2 regions of the Bacillus sp. CPT56D-587-MTF genome follow, and region 2 is predicted to be linked to the other one. Evidence: predicted binding sites of a transcription regulator. Region 2 holds the regulator's gene; the other holds the start of a gene.
What was found. Region 2 encodes LexA, which represses DNA repair genes until DNA is damaged. Its sites were predicted from a motif close to CGAACATATGTTCG; they were not measured.
Positions count from the first base shown of each region.

Region 1: recN (DNA repair protein RecN) is a predicted target of LexA. The motif match lies at 9,892-9,905, and genes of this name have one in related genera.

Region 1 covers NZ_JBYTEF010000001.1:3,798,714-3,811,241, reverse strand. Annotated here, with positions in the region: gene accB (acetyl-CoA carboxylase biotin carboxyl carrier protein) at 1-227, shown strand, start outside; gene accC (acetyl-CoA carboxylase biotin carboxylase subunit) at 244-1,596, shown strand; gene AC3WVZ_RS19535 (Asp23/Gls24 family envelope stress response protein) at 1,619-2,011, shown strand; gene nusB (N utilization substance protein NusB) at 2,358-2,750, shown strand; gene folD (bifunctional methylenetetrahydrofolate dehydrogenase/methenyltetrahydrofolate cyclohydrolase FolD) at 2,774-3,634, shown strand; gene xseA (exodeoxyribonuclease VII large subunit) at 3,661-5,019, shown strand; gene xseB (exodeoxyribonuclease VII small subunit) at 5,009-5,239, shown strand; gene ispA ((2E,6E)-farnesyl diphosphate synthase) at 5,239-6,129, shown strand; gene dxs (1-deoxy-D-xylulose-5-phosphate synthase) at 6,431-8,323, shown strand; gene AC3WVZ_RS19500 (TlyA family rRNA (cytidine-2'-O)-methyltransferase) at 8,327-9,166, shown strand; gene argR (arginine repressor ArgR) at 9,309-9,758, shown strand; gene recN (DNA repair protein RecN) at 10,023-11,762, shown strand; gene spoIVB (SpoIVB peptidase) at 11,881-12,528, shown strand, end outside.
Region 2 covers NZ_JBYTEF010000001.1:3,286,901-3,299,428, reverse strand. Annotated here, with positions in the region: gene AC3WVZ_RS16980 (PadR family transcriptional regulator) at 1-161, shown strand, start outside; gene AC3WVZ_RS16975 (DUF1700 domain-containing protein) at 154-696, shown strand; partial or broken gene AC3WVZ_RS16970 (DUF4097 family beta strand repeat-containing protein) at 697-1,502, shown strand; gene lexA (transcriptional repressor LexA) at 1,593-2,213, opposite strand; gene AC3WVZ_RS16960 (YneB family resolvase-like protein) at 2,355-3,011, shown strand; gene AC3WVZ_RS16955 (DUF896 domain-containing protein) at 3,057-3,296, shown strand; gene AC3WVZ_RS16950 (bifunctional metallophosphatase/5'-nucleotidase) at 3,336-4,919, opposite strand; gene AC3WVZ_RS16945 (phosphate/phosphite/phosphonate ABC transporter substrate-binding protein) at 5,105-6,043, shown strand; partial or broken gene AC3WVZ_RS16940 (ATP-binding cassette domain-containing protein) at 6,127-6,537, shown strand; gene tnpC (IS66 family transposase) at 6,654-8,003, opposite strand; gene AC3WVZ_RS16930 (ATP-binding cassette domain-containing protein) at 8,109-8,531, shown strand; gene phnE (phosphonate ABC transporter, permease protein PhnE) at 8,528-9,295, shown strand; gene phnE (phosphonate ABC transporter, permease protein PhnE) at 9,329-10,132, shown strand; gene tkt (transketolase) at 10,429-12,429, shown strand.

The sequences.
Region 1 (12,528 bases), 510 kb from region 2:
TCACATCACCGATGGTAGGTACATTCTATTCTTCTTCTTCGCCTGATACACCTCCATATGTAAGTGTTGGGGATAGAGTATCGAAAGATTCTATCGTATGTATTGTCGAGGCTATGAAGTTATTTAACGAAATTGATGCTGATGTAGAGGGCGAAATTGTTGAAATTCTTGTTAATAACGGACAGCTTGTTGAATATGGACAACCGCTATTTCTTGTAAAAGCGTAATAAGGGAGTCTTTGTGATGATAAAAAAAGTATTAATAGCCAATCGTGGGGAAATTGCTGTACGAATTATTCGTGCTTGTAAAGAAATGGATATTGAAACAGTTGCAATTTATTCAGAAGCAGATAAAGAGTCACTTCACGTACAGATTGCAGACGAGGCGTATTGTGTAGGACCAACGATTTCGAAAGAAAGCTATTTAAATTTGACAAACATTATTAGCGTTGCGAAGTTAACAGGCTGCGATGCTATTCATCCGGGATACGGATTTTTAGCAGAGAATGCAGATTTCGCAGAGTTATGCCGTGAATGTAACTTGATTTTTATCGGTCCAAGTCCAGAAGCTATTTCAAAGATGGGCACAAAAGACGTTGCTCGTGATACAATGAAAGAAGCAGGGGTTCCGATTGTACCAGGTTCACAAGGGATTATTAAAAATACCGAAGAAGCAATTGAGCTTGCTAATCAAATTGGATATCCAGTTATTATTAAAGCGACTGCAGGTGGCGGTGGAAAAGGTATTCGTGTTGCACGCCATGAAGAAGAGCTTATAAAAGGAATTCAAATTACACAGCAAGAAGCTAGTACCGCTTTTGGGAACCCTGGTGTATACTTAGAAAAGTACGTTGAAGATTTCCGCCATGTTGAGATTCAAATAATGGCAGATACACACGGAAATGCCATTCATTTAGGAGAGCGTGATTGTACAATTCAGCGCCGTTTGCAAAAACTATTAGAAGAAAGTCCATCACCTGCACTTGATGAAGAGATTCGCAAGCAGATGGGTGAAGCGGCAGTTAAAGCGGCGGTAGCGGTTGATTATACAGGTGCTGGTACGGTTGAGTTTATTTATGAATATAAAACGAAAACCTTTTACTTCATGGAGATGAATACGAGAATTCAGGTTGAGCATCCGGTTACTGAAATGGTAACAGGAATGGACTTAATTAAAGAACAAATTCTTGTTGCTTCAGGAGAAAAGTTATCGTTACAGCAAGAAGAAGTACAATTTAATGGTTGGGCAATTGAATGTCGAATTAATGCGGAAAACCCTGCCAAAAAATTTATGCCATCTCCAGGTAAAGTAGAAATGTACTTACCACCAGGAGGATTTGGTATTCGCGTCGATTCAGCTGTATATCCGGGATATTCAATCCCACCTTTCTATGATTCGATGGTTGCTAAATTAATTGTTCACGGAAAAACACGTGAAGAGGCAATTGCAAAAATGAAGCGCGCACTTAGTGAATTTGTCATTGAAGGCGTACATACAACAATCCCGTTCCATTTGCAATTGCTAGATCATCCTGATTTTGTAAAAGGTGAGTTTAATACGAAATTTTTGGAAGAGCATGAACTTGTGACGCAGTGATACATTAAAGGAGGTTTTTTTCATGGCTGAACATATGTTAGATATGGGTCAAGATACAACTCTTGGTAAAGTAGAAATTGCACCAGAAGTAATTGAAGTAATTGCAGGTATTGCAGCTGCTGAAGTAGAAGGTGTAGCGGCAATGCGCGGTAATTTTGCTACAGATGTTGTTGAGAAGTTAGGTAAGAAAAATCATGGTAAAGGTGTAAAGGTTGAATTAGCAAACGAAGATATTATCGTTGACCTTTATGTTGTAATGTATTTTGGTGTAGCAATTCCAGTTGTTGCACAAAAGATTCAAGACAATATTCGCCAAGCACTCTTTACAATGACAGGACTTGAGCCAAAAGAAGTGAATGTTCACATCGTTGGCGTAACATTCGAAACACAAAAAACAGAAATCGAACCAGTGTAAGAATGAAAAGGTGCCTAGTAACATAGGCATCTTTTTTATCGTTTCATTTCTTCACAAATTACAACCCTCTAATTATTATACTATTTCAAAAAATAAGAAATAAACAAGAAAATGTGTCGTTTTTCCAAAAAACGTACATTGTGATAAGATATGGAACTTGAAGTTAATCTTTTTATTATTTTTCAGCCTTGTAACCCGTGTGTGAAACGATAAATTGTGTTATTATCATTGTATTATAAGGTTGGAAAATCAATGAAAACTGTAAGAGTAAGTGAATTGACGGCTTATAAATTATAATAATATAACAAAGTATAAGGAAAGACTTGAAGCATAAAGGAGAGTTACAATGAAACGTAGGACGGCTAGAGAAAGAGCAATGCAAGCATTATACCAAATGGATATTACAGGTGAATTAGAACCGAAAGTAGCAGTGGAAAACACGCTAGATGAAGGCGAAGAAACAAATGAGTTTCTAGAGTCACTTGTAGTAGGTTTTGTAGAAAATAAAGAAGCAATCGATGAAGCGATTCGTCAAAATTTAAAAAAGTGGAAGCTTGAGCGTATTAGTATTGTTGATCGCAGTATTTTACGTGTAGCTGTGTATGAAATGAAATACATGGAAGAAATTCCACACAACGTAACAATTAACGAAGCAATTGAAATTGCTAAAACATTTGGGGATGAGGAATCTCGTCGTTTTATTAACGGCGTTTTATCTAATATAAAAGATACACTGTAAATTCTTTAAGGGGGAATCTTAAAATGGTAGCAGTAATCATCAAAGGAAATGAAGTTGCGGAGAAAAAACGAGCACAATTAACAGAAGAAGTTGTGAAGTTGAAAGAGCAAGGTATTGTACCAGGATTAGCAGTTATTTTAGTTGGAGAAGATCCAGCATCTCGTTCTTATGTGAAAGGAAAAGAAAAAGGCTGTGAACAAGTAGGGATTTACTCAGAGCTAATTGAACTTCCTGAAACAATTACTGAGGAACGTTTGCTTGCTGAAATCGATCGCTTAAATGGCGATGACCGTATTAATGGCATATTAGTGCAATTACCTTTACCAAAACATATTGAAGAAAAAGCTATCATTGAAAGAATTTCACCAGAAAAGGATGTAGACGGATTTCACCCAATCAGCGTGGGACGTATGATGACGGGACAAGATACATTCCTTCCATGTACACCGCATGGTATTGTAGAATTAGTAAAAGAAACAAATCTTGATATTTCTGGAAAACATGTAGTAGTAATTGGAAGAAGTAATATTGTCGGTAAACCAGTGGGGCAATTGTTTTTAAATGAAAATGCCACTGTCACATATTGTCATTCTAAGACGCAAAATATGAAAGAGTTATCGAAGTTAGCTGATATTTTAATCGTAGCTGTTGGACGACCTAAAATGATAACAGCGGATTATATTAAAGAAGGGGCGGTTGTAATTGACGTTGGTGTTAACCGTTTAGAAACAGGAAAACTTTGTGGTGATGTTGACTTTGACAACGTGTTAGATGTTGCGGGTTACATTACACCTGTGCCAAAGGGTGTTGGTCCAATGACAATCACAATGCTTCTTCATAATACTGTTGAATCTGCCAAACGTGCAGGTGTCGTTTGTAAATAATTTGAGTCGGCTATGAGGAGAGAGAAATGGAGAAGCAATATTTAACCGTTACAGCGTTAACACGCTATATAAAAACAAAAATAGAATATGATCCGCATTTGCAGTCTGTTTGGTTAAAAGGTGAAATTTCCAACTTTAAAAATCATAGCCGTGGCCACATGTATTTTACATTGAAAGATGAAAATGCAAGAATCGCAGCGGTTATGTTTGCGGGCCATAATCGTAATATTAAATTCAAACCTGAAAATGGGATGAAGGTACTCGTGAAAGGAAAAATCTCTGTTTACGAGGCGAGTGGTTCTTATCAAATTTATATTCAAGACATGCAGCCTGACGGAGTCGGAAATTTACATTTAGCGTACGAACAGTTAAAAGTTCGTTTAGAAGAGGAAGGACTTTTTTCTCAAGTTTATAAAAAAGCGATTCCTCCTTACGCTAAAACAATAGGTGTGATTACGTCGCCAACAGGAGCAGCGATTCGTGATATTATAACAACGATTAAACGTCGTTATCCAATTGGGACTGTTATTGTATTTCCGGTACTTGTACAAGGGGAGTCAGCGGCTCCCTCGATTGTACAAGCGATTCGTACAGCGAATGAAATGGGAGAGATAGATGTACTAATCGTTGGTCGTGGTGGAGGTTCTATTGAGGAATTATGGGCTTTCAATGAGGAAATGGTTGCAAGAGCAATCTTTAAGAGTGAAATTCCTATTATTTCGGCAGTAGGCCATGAAACAGATTTTACAATTGCAGATTTTGTTGCAGATTTACGCGCGCCAACACCAACCGCAGCAGCTGAGTTGGCAGCACCTAACATTATAGAGTTACAAGAAAAGGTATTACAAAGAACTCTGAGATTGCAAAGAGCAATGAGAGAGTTAGTACATAAAAAAGAAGAAAAACTACAAGTGTTGCAAAAATCGTATGCGTTCCGTTATCCAAGACAAGTATATGAGCAAAAGGAAGAGCAATTAGATAGAGCGCTAGAACAGCTTGTTTTAGCGAAAGAGCGCTATATTGATAAAAAGGTGAATCAGTTAAAGCAACTTTCATTTTATTTAGAGAAGCACCACCCATCTCAAAAAATTATGCAAACGAAGGTAGCTGTGGAAACGTTACAAAAGCAATTACAACGTGAAATGCAAACGTTACTTCAAACGAAAGAATTTGCCTTTGTAAGAGCTGCTCAAAAACTTGAAGCGTTAAGTCCGCTTAAAGTAATGATGAGAGGGTACGGGCTTGTATATGATGAAGAGAAGCAAGTGTTAAAAAGTGTGAAAGATGTAAGCCTTGGAGATGCTGTTTCAGTTCAATTACAAGATGGAATACTAGATTGTAGCGTATCAGGCATAGAGGAGCGTGAATTGAATAATGGAAAATAAATTAAGCTTTGAAGAGGCAATTTCGCAACTTGAGCATCTTGTTTCTAAGCTAGAACAAGGTGACGTACCTTTAGAAGAAGCGATTTCTTATTTTAAAGAAGGTATGGAATTATCTAAGCTTTGTGATGAGAAGTTGAAGAATGTACAAGAACAAATGGCAGTTATTCTTGGGGAAGATGGAGAGCTTGAACCGTTTACTGCTTTAGGAGATGAAGCATAGTGACGATTGCTTTTGATACTTTTTTGAAAGAAAGTAAAACTTTCGTAGAAGAAAAACTTGTAAGCTATGCAAATGGATTACAATGTCCAAATGTACTTCGTGAAGCGATGGCATATTCTTTGGAAGCGGGTGGAAAACGTCTCCGCCCGTTACTTTTGTTTGCAACATTACAAGCGTTTGGGAAAGAAAGAAATCTTGGAGTAGGTGCAGCTTGTGCTCTTGAAATGATTCATACATATTCGTTAGTTCATGATGATTTACCTTGTATGGATGATGATGATTTAAGAAGAGGAAAGCCCACAAATCACAAAGTATTTGGTGAAGCGATGGCAGTTTTAGCAGGAGATGGCTTATTGACATACGCTTTTCAAGTTATTATGGCATATGAGCAAAAAGAAATTTCTGCTGAAAAAAAAATAAGACTTGTACTTGAACTCGCAAAAGCAGCAGGACCAGAAGGAATGGTTGGCGGACAAGTGGCAGATATGGAAGCGGAAGGGAAACGCCTTACGATTGATGAATTGGAGTACATCCATAAACATAAGACCGGAAAACTACTTGAATTTGCTGTACTTGCGGGTGCGATACTTTCTGATGCGACAGAAGAGCAAGAAGAAAAGTTGCTTACGTTTGCCAAATATATCGGTCTAGCTTTCCAAATTCGAGATGATATTTTAGATGTCGAAGGAACTGAAGAAGAGATTGGAAAACCGATTGGTAGTGATCTTTCTAATGAAAAGAGCACATATACGACGTTGTTTACTGTAGATAGAGCAAAGGATATTTTAGAAGAAACAATTGCAGAAGCAAAAGGTGCGATTAGCTCCTTGCAATTACAAGATGAATATTTACTATCTATTTGCGATTTGATTGCAAAACGTAATAACTAATATAACAGCGTTTTCATTTGTTGAGTCATTCATCATTTTATGATATAAATGTAGGAAAAGGTTTTTCTTTTCTTGTTATTGGCAAAAATATATGTAGATTACATTGCCGTTATCACTTCGTGTTAGCGGCTATTTTTTTCATCGCCTAAAGAAATATGGTTTATAATAGGATTAAGGCGCAATAGACTGGTTAATAGCGGGACAAGACGAAAAATAGAAAAGAGAATTTCTTGTTTTGTGTAAATGTTTTTTATAATATTTGACATGTTGACAGATTATGAAATGAAAGTGAGTGATCCATGTGGATCTAACGCAAATTCAAAACCCTAGTTTTTTGAAAGATATGTCTATCAGTGAACTAGAGGGATTGAGTGAGGATATTCGTAAGTTTTTAATTGAAGAGCTCTCTCAAACAGGTGGACATATTGCACCTAATTTAGGTGTAGTAGAACTCACAATTGCTCTGCACAAATTATTTGATAGCCCGCAAGATAAATTTTTATGGGATGTAGGACATCAATCCTATGTACATAAAATTTTAACTGGACGTGCGAAAGAGTTTGGCACATTAAGGCAATATCAAGGTCTATGTGGTTTCCCGAAACGTTGTGAGAGTGAGCACGATGTATGGGAAACTGGTCATAGCTCGACTTCGTTATCGGCTGCAATGGGAATGGCTCTGGCACGTGATTTAAAGAAAACGAAAGAATATGTTATACCAATTATTGGAGATGGTGCTTTAACAGGCGGAATGGCTTTAGAGGCATTGAACCATATTGGACATGAAAAAACAGACATGATTGTTATTTTGAATGATAATGAAATGTCAATTGCACCAAACGTTGGTGCGCTTCATAATGTGCTCGGTCGTTTACGTACCGCAGGAAAATATCACTGGGTAAAAGATGAATTAGAGTATATATTAAAGAAAATTCCAGCAGTTGGCGGGAAAGTGGCTGCGACAGCAGAGAAAATAAAAGATAGTCTTAAATATTTACTAGTATCTGGTGTCTTTTTCGAAGAGTTAGGCTTTACATATTTAGGTCCAGTCGATGGGCATGATTATGAAAAGTTATTCGAAACGTTGCAATATGCAAAGAAAACAAAAGGCCCAGTACTCGTTCACGTTATTACAAAAAAAGGAAAAGGTTATAAACCGGCTGAGAGTGACGTTATTGGAACTTGGCATGGAACAGGACCTTATAAAATTGAATCAGGTGACTTCGTTAAGCCGAAAGAAGTTGCACCAGCATGGAGTGCTGTCGTTAGTGAAACAGTACTTAAGCTAGCGAGAGCAGATGAGCGTATCGTAGCAATTACACCTGCAATGCCTGTTGGATCAAAACTTGAGAAATTCCAAAAAGAATTCCCAGATCGTATGATTGATGTAGGTATTGCAGAACAGCATGCTACAACAATGGCAGCAGGTATGGCAACGCAAGGAATGAAACCATTCTTAGCGATTTATTCAACATTTTTACAAAGAGCATATGACCAAGTTGTTCATGATATATGCCGCCAAAATTTAAATGTTTTCATCGGAATAGATCGTTCGGGATTAGTAGGAGCAGATGGTGAAACGCATCAAGGCGTATTGGATATCTCATTCTTACGTCACTTGCCGAATATGGTGCTTATGATGCCGAAAGATGAAAATGAAGGTCAACATTTAGTTTATACGGCGATGCAATATGAAGATGGACCAATCGCATTGCGTTATGCGCGCGGTAATGGACTTGGCGTTCATATGGATGAAGAATTAAAGGCGATTCCAATCGGTACGTGGGAGACGTTAAAAGAGGGTACACAAGCAGCTATTTTAACGTTTGGTACGACAATACCAATGGCAATGGAAGCAGCTGAGCGTCTTGAAAAAGCTGGGGTTTCAGTGAAAGTAGTGAATGCTCGCTTTATTAAACCAATGGATGAAGCATATTTACATGATCTTCTAGGAAAGAATATACCGATTTTAACGATTGAAGAAGCTTGTTTAATCGGTGGTTTTGGAACAGGAGTAGTTGAATTTGCATCTGAAAATGGTTACCATAGTGCATTAGTTGAACGAATGGGTATTCCAGATCGCTTCATAGAGCACGGAAGTGTAACAAAATTATTAGAAGAAATTGGTTTAACGACAGATGCTGTTGTAGACCGTATTCATACAATGATTCCATCAAAACAAAAAAGGGCGTAACAAATGAGCGTAAAAAAAGAAAGAGTAGATGTACTATTAGTAGAGCGAGGACTTATAGAAACGCGGGAGAAAGCAAAGCGCGCCATTATGGCCGGACTCGTATATGCAAATGAGATGAGACTTGATAAGCCAGGAGAGAAAATCTCGCAAGATACTGAGATTACGGTGAAGGGACAAGTTATGCCGTATGTAAGTCGTGGTGGTTATAAACTTGAAAAGGCATTAGAGACATTTCATCTTGATTTACAAGATAAAGTTATGATAGATATTGGTTCATCAACTGGTGGCTTTACAGATTGCGCGCTTCAAAATGGAGCGAAATTATCTTATGCATTAGATGTAGGATACAATCAACTAGCGTGGAAATTACGTCAAGATGAGCGTGTTGTTGTAATGGAACGAACAAACTTCCGTTACGTGACACCAGCAGACTTAGAACGTGGTTTACCTCAATTTGCAAGTATTGATGTTTCATTTATATCATTAAAGCTTATACTGCCAGTTTTAAAAACAATGCTTATGCCTAACGGAGATGTAGCAGCGTTAATTAAACCGCAGTTTGAAGCTGGAAGAGAGCAAGTTGGGAAAAAAGGTATCGTTCGTGATAGAAAAGTACATGAAGCTGTTGTAGAAATGATTGTCGAGTTTGCTTTAAAAGAAGGCTATGATGTGGAAGGTTTAACATTCTCACCAATTACGGGTGGGGATGGTAATATTGAATTTTTAATTCATCTGAAATGGCATGGTGAACGTGAGAATGGCGAAAATCATTCTCCGATTTCTATAGAGCAAGTTGTTACAGAAGCGCATGAAGTTCTAAAACAAAAAGGGAAAGGGGAATAACATATGTTGTTCCTCTTTTTGCTGTAATTGTATAATGATTGTAAAAACAATTGTGTACAAGAAACGAATTATAAGTTAACATAAATAAGTGAAGTATACCAATGTTTAAACTATGGTAAGAGATAGTGTGAGGTGCAAATGTATGAATAAAGGTCAGCGCCATATTAAAATCAGGGAAATTATTGCAAACAAAGAAATTGAAACACAAGATGAATTAGTTGATATTTTACGTAATGAGGGATTTAATGTAACGCAAGCAACAGTATCGCGCGATATTAAAGAACTGCACTTAGTGAAGGTGCCATTACATGATGGGCGCTATAAATATAGCTTGCCAGCAGATCAACGATTTAACCCGTTACAAAAATTAAAACGAAATCTAGTGGATTCATTTGTAAAATTAGACACGGCAGGACATATGCTTGTGCTAAAAACATTGCCTGGTAACGCTCATTCACTTGGAGCACTTATTGATCATTTAGAGTGGGATGAGATCATCGGAACCATCTGTGGTGATGATACTTGCTTAATTATTTGCCGTACACCTGACGATACAGGTGTTGTCTCTGATCGTTTCTTAAATATGTTGTAACAAAAAATCTTGTTTGCTTTCCATCGTAAAGTGGAAAGTGAACAAGATATTTTTATTGGTTAAAAATATGAATTTTCAATTGTAATATAATATTTTGTTTGCATAAAGTTAGAAAATAGATGGATTGACCCGTAAAACAAATGTTTGGTACAATGAAGCGGGTTAGAAGAGTATATACATACAAATATATAGCATGATTATTTGAATGAAGAACTGAGAAAATCCTTTAGTAAGGGATTATTTTATAACGAGGTGAATGGGGCATTGTTATCGGAATTATCGATTAGAAACTTTGCTATTATTGAAGCATTAAATATTTCTTTTCAAAAAGGTTTAACGGTTTTAAGCGGTGAAACAGGGGCCGGAAAATCGATTATTATTGATGCAATTAGTTTACTTGTAGGTGGCCGTGGGTCAGCAGAATTTGTTCGATATGGAACAGAGAAGGCTGAGATTGAAGGGCTATTTTATGTTGAAGATGAGAAGCATCCATGTATTGAAAAGGCAGAAGAGTTAGATATAGAAATAGAAGATGGCATGATTATTTTAAAGCGTGATATTGCTGCGAACGGGAAGAGTGTATGTCGTGTAAATGGGAAGCTTGTTACACTTAGCATATTAAAAGAAATTGGGAAAACACTTGTTGATATTCATGGACAGCACGAAACGCAAGATTTAATGAATGAAGAACGACATCTGTTTATGCTTGATCACTTTGATGGGGATCGAATCGTTAAACAATTAGACATATATCAAAACGTATACGCTGACTATGAAAAATTAAAAAAACAATTGAAATCGTTAAGTGAAAATGAGCAACAAATGGCACATCGCTTAGATTTAATTCAATTTCAGCATGAAGAAATTCGCAAGGCGGATTTAAAGATGGATGAAGAAAATGAATTAACTGAGGAACGATTGCAAATTTCTAATTTTGAAAAGATTTATAAAGCGTTAGGTGATGCATATCGTTCGTTAAGTGCCGACGGACAAGGGTTAGATAATGTAAGAAGTGCAATGGGGCAAATGGAAAGTATTACACATTTAGATGAAGTGTATCAGGAGAATCATGATTCAATTGCAAATAGCTATTACTTATTAGAAGAGGTTGCCTATCAACTGAGAGAAAAGCTCGATATGATGGAATATGATCCAAATCGTTTAGATGAAATCGAAACACGTTTGAATGAAATTCGTATGCTAAAGAGAAAATATGGAAATACTGTAGAAGAGATTTTAGCGTATGCTGATAAAATTGAACAGGAAATTTTTACGATTGAAAATAAAGACGTTCATATTGAAACGACGAAGAAACAGTTGAAGGAATTAGAAAGTGTTATTCTGAAAGAAGCAACGTTGTTAAGTAATATGCGTCATGAGCTTGCAGAACACCTTACAAATGCAATTCATCAGGAATTAAAAGAATTATATATGGAAAAAACGAAATTTGAAGTGAGAATTATGAAGAGAGAAGGAAATGTAGAAGAGCCCCTTGTGGAAGGTGCGCCGGTAAGACTTACGGCGGATGGTTACGATCATGTGGAATTTTATATTTCAACGAACCCAGGAGAGCCGCTAAAACCACTTTCAAAGGTTGCATCTGGCGGAGAGTTATCTCGTATCATTTTAGCTTTAAAAAGCATTTTTTCTAAGCATCAAGGGGTTGCATCTGTTATTTTTGATGAAGTGGATACGGGTGTAAGTGGCCGGGTCGCACAGGCTATTGCGGAAAAAATTTATCGAGTATCAGTAAACTCGCAAGTACTTTGTATTACGCACTTACCTCAAGTAGCTTCAATGGCCGATTCACATTTATTTATTCGAAAACAAGTAGCGAATGATCGGACAATTACATCGGTTACTGTTTTAACTATGGAGGATAAAGTAACAGAAATAGCTCGAATGATTTCTGGTGTGGAAATCACAGATTTAACGACAGAGCATGCGAAAGAATTACTTACGCAAGCGCATCATTTTAAACAGACAGCAGAGGCTATCCAGTAATGGATAGCTTTTTTTCTCAAATGACGATTTCTTAATTCTTCCGGTTATAAATAAAGCACTGCAAGGAGAGATTAAAAAGTGAAGCCAAGAGGCTGAATGTGGGGTAGGAGCGAGGAGAGTGAACAAGTTGAAATTAGAAAAATTTCGAAAAATAATAGGTCTTTGTCTCCTTGTTTCTTTAGTTTTTATTGGATGTTTTAAACCGCTTCGAACGTTTATTTCATCACCGAAACAACTTGTTGTTTTTGAAGGACAACAATCAGAAATATCATCATTACCAGTTTTCAAAGCTTCATCCACAAATCGTCATGTATTTACAGTGAGTTCGAATGAACAAAAACAAGGACTTATGGTAAATTCTCATCAAAATGGTGAAGCTGATATGGTATTTCAGCTTGCTGGTTTTCCAGTAAAAAAAGTAAATGTGAAAGTGTTAAAAGATTTTAAAGTGATTCCAGGTGGACAATCAATTGGTGTGAAATTAAATACAAAAGGTGTACTTGTTGTAGGCCATCATTTAATTCAAACTGAAAAAGGTAAAATATCTCCTGGTGAAACAGCAGGTGTACAAATTGGAGATATGATTACTGAAATTAATGGTAAAACAATTGAAAGAATGAGTGATGTAGCACCGTTTATTCATAATAGTGGAGAAACAGGTGAACCGCTTAATCTTGTATTGTTAAGAGATGGAAAATATATTCGTACGAAGCTAACTCCACAAAAAGACAACGGTGAATCGTCTTATCGAATTGGCTTGTATATC
Region 2 (12,528 bases):
ATTTTCAAACGTATTTAAAGGAATCTACGGAAGGGCCACCTCGTAAATATTATCAATTAACAGAGCAAGGGGAGACGCAATTTCATTTGTTAGTAACAGAATGGCGTGATTTTGCGAAAGGGGTACAAGAAATTATTGAAGGGGTGGAATGGGATGAGTAAAGAAGGGTTTCTTAAAGAATTATCAAGTTATCTTAGAAAGTTACCAGAGGAAGAGAGGCAAGATATTTTATTGGATTATGAAGAGCACTTTCAGTTTGGACTAGAAGAGGGGAAAACTGAATCGGAAATAATACAGGGCCTTGGTTCTCCGAAAGTAATCGCGAAAGAATTACTTGCGATGTATCGCTTCGATGAAATGAAAAAAAATCCATCGACTTCAAATGTGACAAGAGCTGTTATGGCAGCGATTGGACTTAGTTTGTTTAATTTTATTATTGTGTTAGGCCCGTTAGTCGCAATTATTGCTTTTATATTTTCTTTTTGGATCGGTGGTATTGCTAGTGTAGTAACACCATTTTTCGTTATTGGAAAAGTATTTATGGGTACTTTTATATGGTTGGATCTTTTCGTTAGTATAACGTTTGTTGGGGTAGGTTTATTGTTATGTATTATCGCTTTTTATAGTACAAAGTGGTTTAAGAGATTGTGTGTACGATATGTAATATGGAACTTCAAAATGATAAAAGGAGAGTAAATGATGAAAAAACTATTTTTAATCGCTATCGCTTGTATCATTATTGGAGTAATAGGAATTTCCCAAACATATGAAAAAGCAGTACAAACTGCTGAAAAAGGCGATAAAGAAAATGTAATTAAAAACGAAACATTAAAAAATATAGAAGTTAAGTTAGATGCCGGGGATATTATTGTCCAAAAATCTCCTGACTCTGCTTTTTATGTAAAGCAGAGTCAGGAGATGTACGTAAACAAGAGATTCGTATCGCAGAAGATGGTGACACATTAAAAATTATTGGGGAAAGAGAAAAAGGTGCTTCATTTGATTTTTCTTTTTACGATTTTAGGTTTCAAACGTCTAAATTGACTCTCCTTGTGCCCGAACGCTCTTACCAAGATGTAAAAGTAAATTCATCTGCTGGACAAATCGAAATGAGTGATGTGAAAAGTGATAGCGTAAGTGTTAGAACACTTGCTGGAGAAGTAGAGTTGAAACAAGTAACGGCTAAGAATGTGGAGGGATCGACAAAAGCTGGTGAGGTGAACTTTAAGAAGGTATTAGGGAAAGTGACCGCAAAAACAACAAGTGGGGAAATAAATATTCAAGATCATGATTCTAAGTATAATCTAGAAGCAAGTTCAACTGCGGGAGATATAGATATTACTTTATCGGAAAAACCACAAGATGCGGTAATTACTGGGCAAAGTGCTGCTGGAGATGTAACAATTTTTAATGAAGAAAATAAAAATGTAACAATTGGAAATGGTAGTAAAAAGATTAGCGGTAAAACGGCTGCGGGAGATGTGACGATTGAAACTCGTTAATAAGAAATAGAATGCATGGAAATCTATCAAAATACAAAAAGAAGATAATTACCGTATATAAATAAGGTAATTATCTTCTTTTTGTTATTTTTAATGTAAATCACGATATACGCCAATTACTTTCCCGATAACTGACACTTGTTTTAAAATGATAGGTTCTAATGAAGAGTTTTCTGGTTGTAGACGGAAATGGTCTTTTTCTTTATAGAAACGTTTAACTGTTGCTTCGTTATCCTCTGTTAAAGCGACTACAATTTCACCATTATATGCAGACTGCTGTTGGCGAACAACAACTAAATCTCCATCGAAAATACCAGCTTCAATCATACTATCTCCAGAAATACGTAACATGAACACTTGGTCTGCTCCAGCAACAATACTAGCTGGAAGTGGGAAATGTTCTTCTACGCTTTCGACCGCTGTAATTGGTAAACCAGCAGTGACTTTTCCGACAATTGGAACTTGAATAACAGATTGTGTTTCCGTATCCATTCGGTCTTCACCTAAAATTTCAATGGCACGTGGTTTTGTTGGATCGCGTCGAATGTATCCTTTTTCTTCTAATCGTGATAAATGTCCGTGCACTGTAGAACTAGAAGCGAGGCCGACTGCTTGACCAATTTCACGTACGGAAGGTGGATATCCTTTTTCTTGTACTTTTAGCTTAATAAAGTCGAGAATGTCTTGCTGGCGTTTCGTTAACTTTTCCATGTTTTCTAACACCTCGTTTTCTTTCATTTTTCTTATTAATAAGTATAACATGTGAAAAAACATTCTACAAACATAAGTTCGAACAAATGGCGGATTTATGTTACACTATAGGGAAATAGTAGGGAGAAAGAGGGGTTCAAAATGAATGCAATTATTTATGCACGTGTGAGTACAACGAAAGAAGCGCAAGAAACATCATTATTACGTCAAAAAGATGAATTATTGCATTTAGCTGAGCGCTATCAAATGAATGTTACTAAGGTGATTGAAGAGCAGGCTAGTGGATATACAATTGAACGTGACGGTATATTAGAGGTGTTGGATACAATTCGAGACGAACAAATTGATGTGTTACTTATACAAGATGAAACGCGTCTTGGTAGAGGAAATGCGAAGATCGCGTTAATGCATTGTTTACATAAAGAAGGCATAAAAGTATATACGCATACACATAATGGTGAATTACAATTGTCGGATTCTGATTCAATGGTATTAGATATTATTGGTATTGTTGAAGAATATCAAAGAAAGATTCATAATTTGAAAATTAAACGAGGTATGCAACGTGCAGTAGAAAAAGGTTATCGTCCAGAAAAAAATTTAAAAAATCGTCATTTAAGTGTAGGAAGAGAGAAAAAAGAAGTGCCAATTGAGGAAATTGTACGTTTGCGAAAAAGTGAACTCACGTTTGAAGAAATTGCAGCAACATTACGTGGATTTGGTCATAATGTTTCAAAGGCGACTGTACATCGTAGATATGTAGAGTATACGAAGCAATTGCTTGATAAAGAAGAGTAACTATTGTATGATAATAATCAGTTTTGATTAGAAGGGGGATTCGAGATGATTAATCACGAACTCGTTGAACGCATTAACTTCTTAGCGAAAAAAGCAAAAGCTGAAGGTTTAACTGAAGAAGAGCAACGTGAGCGTCAATCGCTACGTGAACAATATTTAAAAGGATTTCGTCAAAATATGTTAAACGAACTTAAAGGTATTAAAGTTGTTAACGAAGAAGGTACAGATGTTACACCGACGAAATTAAAAGCTTTAAAAAAGCAAGATAATGCAAAATTAAATTAAAAGATGGGCGAAGCCCATCTTTTTTATATGTAAAAATCGTTATTTAATAACTTTCCAGTTGTTATTAACTGTTGCTTCTATCGTTTTATGTTCCAATATATAATTAGCGATAAGTTCAGACATATCTGTGGGTATATCTTTTACTACCGGTTTGTTTTGAAACATAAAGAAATTTCCCCCGCCACTTGCACGATAATTATTCATTACAACGTCATATTCTTCATTCATATTAAGAGGAGCACTGTTATGCTGTAAAGATTCTACTCTTTCACCAATTGGTTTTGAAATGTTTAATACGTATGAAATCCCTTCCCACATATCATAATTATAATGTTGTGGCTTTGGTTCTATGTAGGTAGGACTTACGGTGATGGATCCATCTGTTTTTAATGTGAAATAAGAAGCAGAGAGTTCAAGAGCATTTTTTATATCCGCTCCAGTTATTCTAATTACTTTTAATGTGTTTGGATAAATATAATTAGAAACGATGTCACGCATTGTTACATGTTCCGGGAAACCTGGAGATGTATTATGGAACAAACTTGTACAAGAAATTGATACATTAGCTATATCCATCTGTATTTTATTTATGAATTCGATAAAAGGATGATCATGCAAACGAGTTTGCATAGCATCTGAAATTTGCATATCCCCCTGAATGATTCCAATAGGTTGATCAAGCCACTTTTGTGTTTTCTCTTCGTAATCGGCTACCAATGAAAGTACATCTTGGTCAGCCTCAACTCCTTGTACAGATAATAATTCAGAAGAACTCTCTTTTTTAACCCATTTATGTTTTGTTTTTTCGAATGTTATTTTTACTTTTCCAACTGAGTTTCCATTACATCCGGTCTGTAAAATTGTTACACCGTTAGCCATTGTGTGAGCAATTTCCCGGTGTTGGTGACCTGTTAATAAAATATCTATGTCTTCAATTTCATGGCACATTGCATATCCTTGGTTTTCTCCTGTTAAAACTTCAGTCGGTACCCCGGTTTGTAAATCTCGTTCAACTCCCCCGTGATACGCTACGACTAGTAAATCTGGTTTCTCATGTTTGCGAATGTAAGAAACCCACTTTTTCGTTGTTTCTAATGCATCTTCAAATTGTAAGTCTTTAATGTGATGGGATTGTTCCCAATTGGTAATGTAGTGCGTTGTCACCCCTAAAATAGCGATTTTTATATTGGATTCAATCTGTTTGATTATATAAGGTTTTCCGAAATAAGGTTTCTTTATGTTTTTATCTAAAATGTTTGCTGATAGGTACGGGAAGTTCGCAGTAGTCACAGCGTTATTTAATATACCCATCCCGTAATTAAACTCATGATTGCCGATAATTGCAGCGTCATACTGTAAGTAATTCGCTAATAAGGACATTGGGTTTTTTTTGTTTTTTTCGTATGTAACATAATGATAAGTAAATGGTGTTCCTTGAATAAAGTCGCCATTATCAATTAAAAGAACGTTTGTATTTTGGGAACGTTCTTTTTTTATAAGAGTAGAAATTTTAGCTAAACCAAGTTCTGCTGGGGAGTTATCTTGGTAGTGAATAGGATAAACAGTGCCATGTATATCGCTTGTTAATAAGATGTTTAAAGTTACAGTTTGATTTTGTTCCAATATGACTCACCTTTTCTATTGTTATCTTCCAATTCATCATATCAAATATGTGAAGAGAATTTTAATGTGAGTGTATATAATGTGTAAAGATTCTGTAAATAATCAATTATTTGTAAAAATATGTGATATATTTCTTCATGTTTATGAAAGGTTATTTTATAACAATGAAAAATGGAGGCATTAATATGTTGAAAAAAGTTTTTGCAATGAGCACAACAGTTGTACTAGCAGCGGGATTATTAAGTGGCTGTGGAACGAAGGAATCAAGTGCAAGTAAAAATGAAGATACGAAAAAAGGGTATGTACCGAAGACTTTAAATGTTCAATTTGTTCCTTCTCAAAATGCAGATACGTTAGAGGCGAAGGCAAAACCGCTTGAGAAGCTATTAAGTGATAAGTTAAATATTCCAGTAAAAGTTAGTATTTCAACGAACTACAATACAATTGTAGAAGCGATGGCATCTAAACAAGTAGATGTAGGATTTTTACCGCCAACAGCGTACGTATTAGCACATGAAAAGAAGGCTGCAAATGTAATTTTACAAGCACAACGTTTTGGAGTAGAGGATGAAACAGGAGCTCCTACAAAAGATTTAGTAGATTATTATAAATCTGAGTTTGTTGTTAAAAAAGACTCTAATATAAATAGTGTAAAAGATTTAAAAGGTAAAAAGATTGGTTATCAAGACGTAACATCATCAGCAGGGTATGTATGGCCTGCAGCTGTTCTATTAAAAGAGGGAATTGATCCGTTAAAAGATGTGAAACCTGTTACATTAAAAGGTCACGATCAGTCGCTTATTGCTCTTTTAAATGGTGACGTAGATGCAGCTGTTGTATTCCAAGATGCTCGTAATATTGTAAAAAAAGATTATCCGAATATATTCGAGCAAACGAAAATAGTGAAATTTACGGAGAAAATTCCAAACGATACGATTTCGGTACGTTCTGATTTAGATGAAGAGTGGAGCAAGAAATTACAGGATGCTTTCATTGAAATTGGAAAAAATGAGGAAGGTCACAAAATCATTAAAGAAGTATATTCACATGAAGGATATGTTAAATCTGATGATAGTAAATTTGACATCGTTCGTGAATATGGGAAGAAAGTAAAAACGCAATAATACATATGGAAATGGCAGCTAGCTGAAAGGGAATGTTTTCAGTTAGTTTGCCGTTTTGAATACATAGAAGGTAGGTAAGATGTGTGATAGAATTTCGAAATGTCTCCAAAGTGTATCCAAATGGTACAAAAGGATTGAATAATATAAACTTGAAAATTCAAAAAGGTGAGTTTGTTATAATGGTAGGGCTGTCCGGAGCTGGAAAGTCTACACTTCTAAAATCGGTAAATCGTCTTCATGAGATTACAGAAGGCGAAATCATGATTGAATGTGAGTCTATTACTGCTGCAAAAGGAAAAGATTTACGACGTATGCGCCGGGATATTGGTATGATCTTTCAAAGTTTTAACCTTGTAAAGCGATCAACAGTATTGAAGAATGTATTAGCTGGCCGTGTTGGATATCATTCGACATTGTGTACAACGTTAGGTTTGTTTCCGAAAGAGGATGTGGAGCTCGCATTTCAAGCGTTAAAAAGAGTGAATATTTTAGAGTAACTACTCAGCTTCTTCAAATAAAAAAACAGGCCAAATACATGTTTCCGATTCGAAAACATGAAAAGAAAATACTCCAATCAGAGAAAGAATCTATGCCAAATAGAGAAATTCTCTTATGAAGTCGTGTTATTCCAAGGAACCGTTCTAGTTTCTATGACTTGGTTTATCGCTTGTAAGACCGATTGTTTTTGTTTTTTCATGGTACTCATAAAGCTTCGTATCTGACAAAAAGATTCTGCGCCTTTCTTACTTCGGAAAGTCCCAGACACTTTCTGTTTTACTTTCGTCATCCGAATATCCCGTTCTGCTTGATTGTTATCAAATGGAATGGCTGGATGTTCTAAAAACGCTAGAATTCTGTCAGAATACTTGACGAAGCGATTCCATAAATTTTGAGAAGGCGTCTGCTTTCCTTTCTTCTTTTGTTTCGTGGAAAGAATCTGTTGTTCTTTCAATATGGATTGATACATAATAAACAGATTCTTTTGCGTCGCTTTTGGCATGGTACCTTCGGATTGCTTTTTCATCGTCAACGCTTGCGTTAGAAATTTCTGCATCTGTTGTGCCCATTGTTCTCCAGTACTATCTATAATTCCTTGTAAATCTCGTAAGAGATGGGCATTACATAAAACGTGACGACAATCTGTATACGCATCATACGATTTCCAACCATCATGCATCGCAATTCCAGAAAAAGATGGCAAGATTTCTCCAGCATCCATTGCTTCTTTTCCACGTTTTTGATGAATATGTTGCAATGTCACCTCCGGTGTACTGGCAGTATGTAACCATTGTGTTTTGTTTTCTACACGCATACCAGTTTCATCAAAATGGACAACAGGAGACTGCAGAATCTTTTCCTTTACTTCTTTTATGAATGGCTGCAATTGAGAAGCGAAAGCCTGTGTATGATTTACCAGGGTTCCTTCGCTTATAGAATGTCCAAAACAATCCTGAAAGAATTCTTTTGTTCGCTTCAAAGAAATGCATTGATAATGCGTTAAATAGGGAATCAGTCTTTTTATATTTGGACCATATTGAACAGGACGAGATACTGTCGAAGGAAATTGGGCTTCTTGGATAGAATGGCAATGTGGGCATTCTTTCTGTTCTACTTTATGTTCTGTCACTTCGATCTGAATAGGTGGTAAGTCATACACTTGGCGAATGCGATACCCTTTTACAGGCTCGTGGTTCAAGGAAGTATGACAACAAGTACAATATGTAGGAGAATGTGTAATCGTATGATCTGGAGTCGCTGTCAAACCAAGAGTATGTCCCTTGTGGCCCAACTGGCCACCCGTTTGACGATGAGACGGTTTGCGCAAACTTTTTGTAACGGGCTTACCCAAACCATCTGTAGAAGGTGGCTTATGACTATTTTTGGAGTTTTTTTTTGAAGCATTTTCTAGTTCTTGTATACGTTTTTCTAACTTAGAAAATGTTTCTTCAAATAAAGAAATAACAGCTTCAGGTCCTTTTTTATATGTATCTCAAATAATTTTTCGATCGACCATAAGATTCACCTCCCCTGTTTGATATACTCAGTATTTACAAATGGGAGGCATATGAAACTAGTAAAATTTAAAAAAGACACCGAAAGGTGGCTGAGTAGTTACATTTTAGAAAAAGCATATGCACGTGCTGATGAATTATCAGGAGGACAACAACAACGTGTATCGATAGCTAGAGCATTGGCGCAAGAAGCAAAAATCATATTGGCAGATGAACCTGTTGCGTCGTTAGATCCGCTAACAACAAAGCAAGTATTAGATGATTTAAAGAAAATTAATGAAGATTTTGGAATTACAACAATTGTAAACTTACATTCTATTGCTTTAGCTAGGCAATATGCGACGCGTATTATTGGATTACATGCAGGCGAAATTGTTTTTGATGGTTTAGTAGAAGCAGCAACGGATGAAAAGTTTGCTGAAATTTATGGTGACGTAGCACAGAAAAGTGAATTGTTAGAGGTGGCAGCTAAATGAATGATGTGACGATATATTCGAAGTCGATACCGAAGCCGCCGAGTAAGTTAAAACATATGTTAACGTTTATTCTATTCATTTTACTGTTGTGGGGAAGTAGTATACAGGTCGACGCATCATTTTCAAAGCTAGTAGTTGGTTTTCCTAATATAATGGATTTGTTAAAAGAAATGGTGCCGCCAGATTGGAGTTATTTTCAAGTTATTACAACAGCAATGTTAGATACAATACGTATGGCGATTATTGGGACGACTTTAGGAGCGATTTTAGCTATTCCACTTGCACTGTTTGCGGCAAGTAATGTGTTTACTAGTACATTTTTATACAGTCCAGCTCGATTGATTTTAAATTTTATTCGAACGATACCAGATTTATTATTAGCGGCAATTTTCGTAGCTATTTTTGGAATAGGACCACTTCCGGGTATTTTAGCTCTTACTTTTTTCTCAATTGGGCTCGTGGCGAAATTGTTGTATGAATCAATTGAATCAATTGACCCTGGCCCACTAGAAGCGATGACAGCTGTAGGGGCTAATAAGGTGCAATGGATTGTTTATGGAGTCATTCCACAAGTAAAAGCACACTTTGTTTCCTATGTACTATATACATTTGAGGTGAATGTACGGGCAGCGGCTGTCCTAGGTTTAGTAGGAGCAGGTGGTATTGGACTATATTATGATCGTACACTTGGATTTTTACAATATCAACAAACTGCATCTATTATCATCTATACTCTTGTTGTTGTATTGGTAATTGATTATTGATTATGTAAGTACATTGTTGCGGGAGAAATTATAATGAGTAAAACGACGATAATCGTACCAAAACCGAAGAAACCGAGTGTGTATCGCTCGTTTATTTTTATAGCACTTACATTTGTTTATATATGGGCTTTTTCAGGAGTACCGCTAGAGGGAATAAAGGAAACGGCGGGAGAAATTACAAAAGCAATTATGACAGGGATATTGACTCCAGACTGGTCGTATGTATCTTTGCCAGATGGTGAAGATTTATTACATGGATTAATTGATACGTTGGCAATTGCGATATTAGGTACATTTATTTCTGCATTTTTATCTGTTCCGTTTGCTTTTTGGGCGGCAACGAATATGAGTAGTGGAAAATTAACTTCAGGATTTGGGAAATTTGTACTTAGTTTTGTTCGTACATTTCCTGAATTAGTTATGGCTCTTTTATTTATAAAAGCTGTTGGTCCAGGCTCTTTTGCAGGAGTATTAGCCTTAGGATTGCATTCTATTGGAATGTTAGGAAAACTATATTCAGAAGGAATTGAAAACATAGATAAAGGACCGACGGAAGCGTTACTAGCAACAGGAGCAAATCGTTTTCAAATACTTTGGTATGCGGTGTTACCGCAAGTGTTACCAGATTTTCTATCGTATACGTTATACAGATTTGAAATTAATGTACGATCCGCTGCGATTTTAGGAGTTATCGGAGCAGGAGGGATTGGTACACCTTTAATTTTTGCGCTGAGTTCACGGAATTGGTCTCGTGTTGGTATTATTTTATTAGGTATTATTTTAATGGTAATTATAATTGATTTGATTTCAAGCTCGATTCGGAAACGGATTGTTTAACTTATTTGAAAAGCATCGAAGTTAGATGCTTCTTTATGTTTTTAAAAACTTATTTAAAAAAGTAAGTATAGAAGAAATTTGTATAAATATACAGATAATTCCCTTTCTTTTTAAAATAAAAATAATGAAAAAGTATGTCATATTGAATGCCCATACATTCCCGGAAACATTGATTTTTTTATAAAAAATCAAAAAAATATCAACATATTTGTCGATACATGTTGTATAATCTTGCGTGGGAAGCTATCATATAAATGTATAAAACGTTTACTAATATAAGCGAAGGGAAGAATAGCATGTCACATTCAATCGAACAACTTTCTATCAACACGATTCGCACATTATCCATCGATGCGATTGAAAAAGCAAACTCTGGTCACCCAGGAATGCCAATGGGTGCAGCACCAATGGCTTATACATTATGGACTCAATTTATGAAACACAATCCAAATAACCCAACGTGGTTTAACCGTGATCGTTTCGTATTATCTGCAGGTCATGGTTCAATGTTATTATACAGCCTACTTCACCTATCTGGTTATGATGTAACAATGGATGACTTAAAGAACTTCCGTCAATGGGGAAGCAAAACTCCAGGACATCCTGAGTACGGTCATACAGCTGGTGTAGATGCAACGACTGGTCCACTTGGACAAGGTATTGCAACTGCTGTAGGTATGGCAATGGCTGAAAGACATTTAGCTGCTAAATATAACCGTGATGCGTATAATGTAGTAGATCATTATACATACGCTATTTGTGGTGATGGAGATTTAATGGAGGGCGTTTCTGCTGAAGCATCTTCATTAGCTGCTCATTTACAATTAGGTCGTCTTGTTGTGCTTTACGATTCAAACGATATTTCATTAGATGGCGATTTAAATCGTTCATTCTCTGAAAGTGTAGAAGATCGTTACAAAGCATACGGATGGCAAGTAATCCGTGTTGAGGATGGAAACGATATTGAAGCAATCGCGAAAGCAATTGAAGAAGCGAAAGCTGACGAAAAACGCCCAACGCTAATTGAAGTAAGAACGACAATTGGTTTCGGTTCTCCAAACAAATCAGGAAAATCAGCTTCACATGGTTCTCCACTTGGTGTAGAAGAAACAAAATTAACGAAAGAAGCATATGCTTGGACTGCTGAGCAAGACTTCCACGTAGCAGAAGAAGTATATGACAACTTCCGTAAAACAGTACAAGATGTTGGTGAAACTGCGCAAGCTGAGTGGAACACGATGCTAGGTGAATATGCACAAGCATACCCAGAATTAGCAAACGAATTCCAAGCAGCAATGAACGGTCAACTTCCAGAAGGTTGGGAGCAAAACTTACCAACTTATGAATTAGGATCAAAAGCAGCAACTCGTAATTCTTCTGGTGCTGTAATTAATGCAATTGCAGAGTCTGTACCATCATTCTTCGGTGGATCTGCTGACCTTGCTGGTTCTAACAAAACATACATGAATAACGAAAAAGACTTTACAAGAGATGATTACAGCGGTAAAAACATTTGGTACGGTGTACGTGAGTTCGCAATGGGTGCAGCAATGAACGGTATTGCACTACATGGTGGTTTAAAAACTTACGGTGGTACGTTCTTCGTATTCTCTGATTACTTACGTCCAGCAATTCGCCTTGCAGCATTAATGCAATTGCCAGTAACGTATGTATTTACACATGACAGTATCGCTGTTGGTGAAGATGGTCCAACACATGAACCAATCGAGCAATTAGCAGCGCTTCGTGCAATGCCAAACGTTTCTGTTATCCGTCCTGCTGATGGTAACGAATCTGTTGCAGCTTGGAGACTAGCTTTAGAATCTACAAACAAACCAACTGCTTTAGTATTAACTCGTCAAGACCTTCCAACATTAGAAGGTGCAAAAGATGATACGTATGAAAAAGTAGCAAAAGGTGCATATGTAGTTTCTGCAAGCAAGAAAGAAACGGCTGACGTAATCTTACTTGCAACTGGATCTGAAGTAAGCCTAGCTGTTGAAGCTCAAAAAGCATTAGCAGTAGACGGCGTTGACGCAGCTGTTGTCAGCATGCCATCTATGGATCGCTTCGAAGCTCAAACTGCAGAGTACAAAGAATCTGTATTACCAAAAGCAGTAACAAAACGTTTCGCAATCGAAATGGGTGCTACATTCGGATGGCACCGTTACGTAGGTCTTGAAGGAGATGTGTTAGGTATCGATACATTCGGTGCTTCTGCTCTTGGTGAGAAGATTATGGAAGAGTATGGATTTACTGTAGAGAACGTTGTTCGTAAAGTAAAAGAAATGCTTTAATGATTTCAGAAAAATCTCTCCGGCATGGAGAGGTTTTTCTATGTAAATGAGTTTTTTCGACAGAAAAAGTTTTTTATCTCTCCGCAGTCAGACAATCAT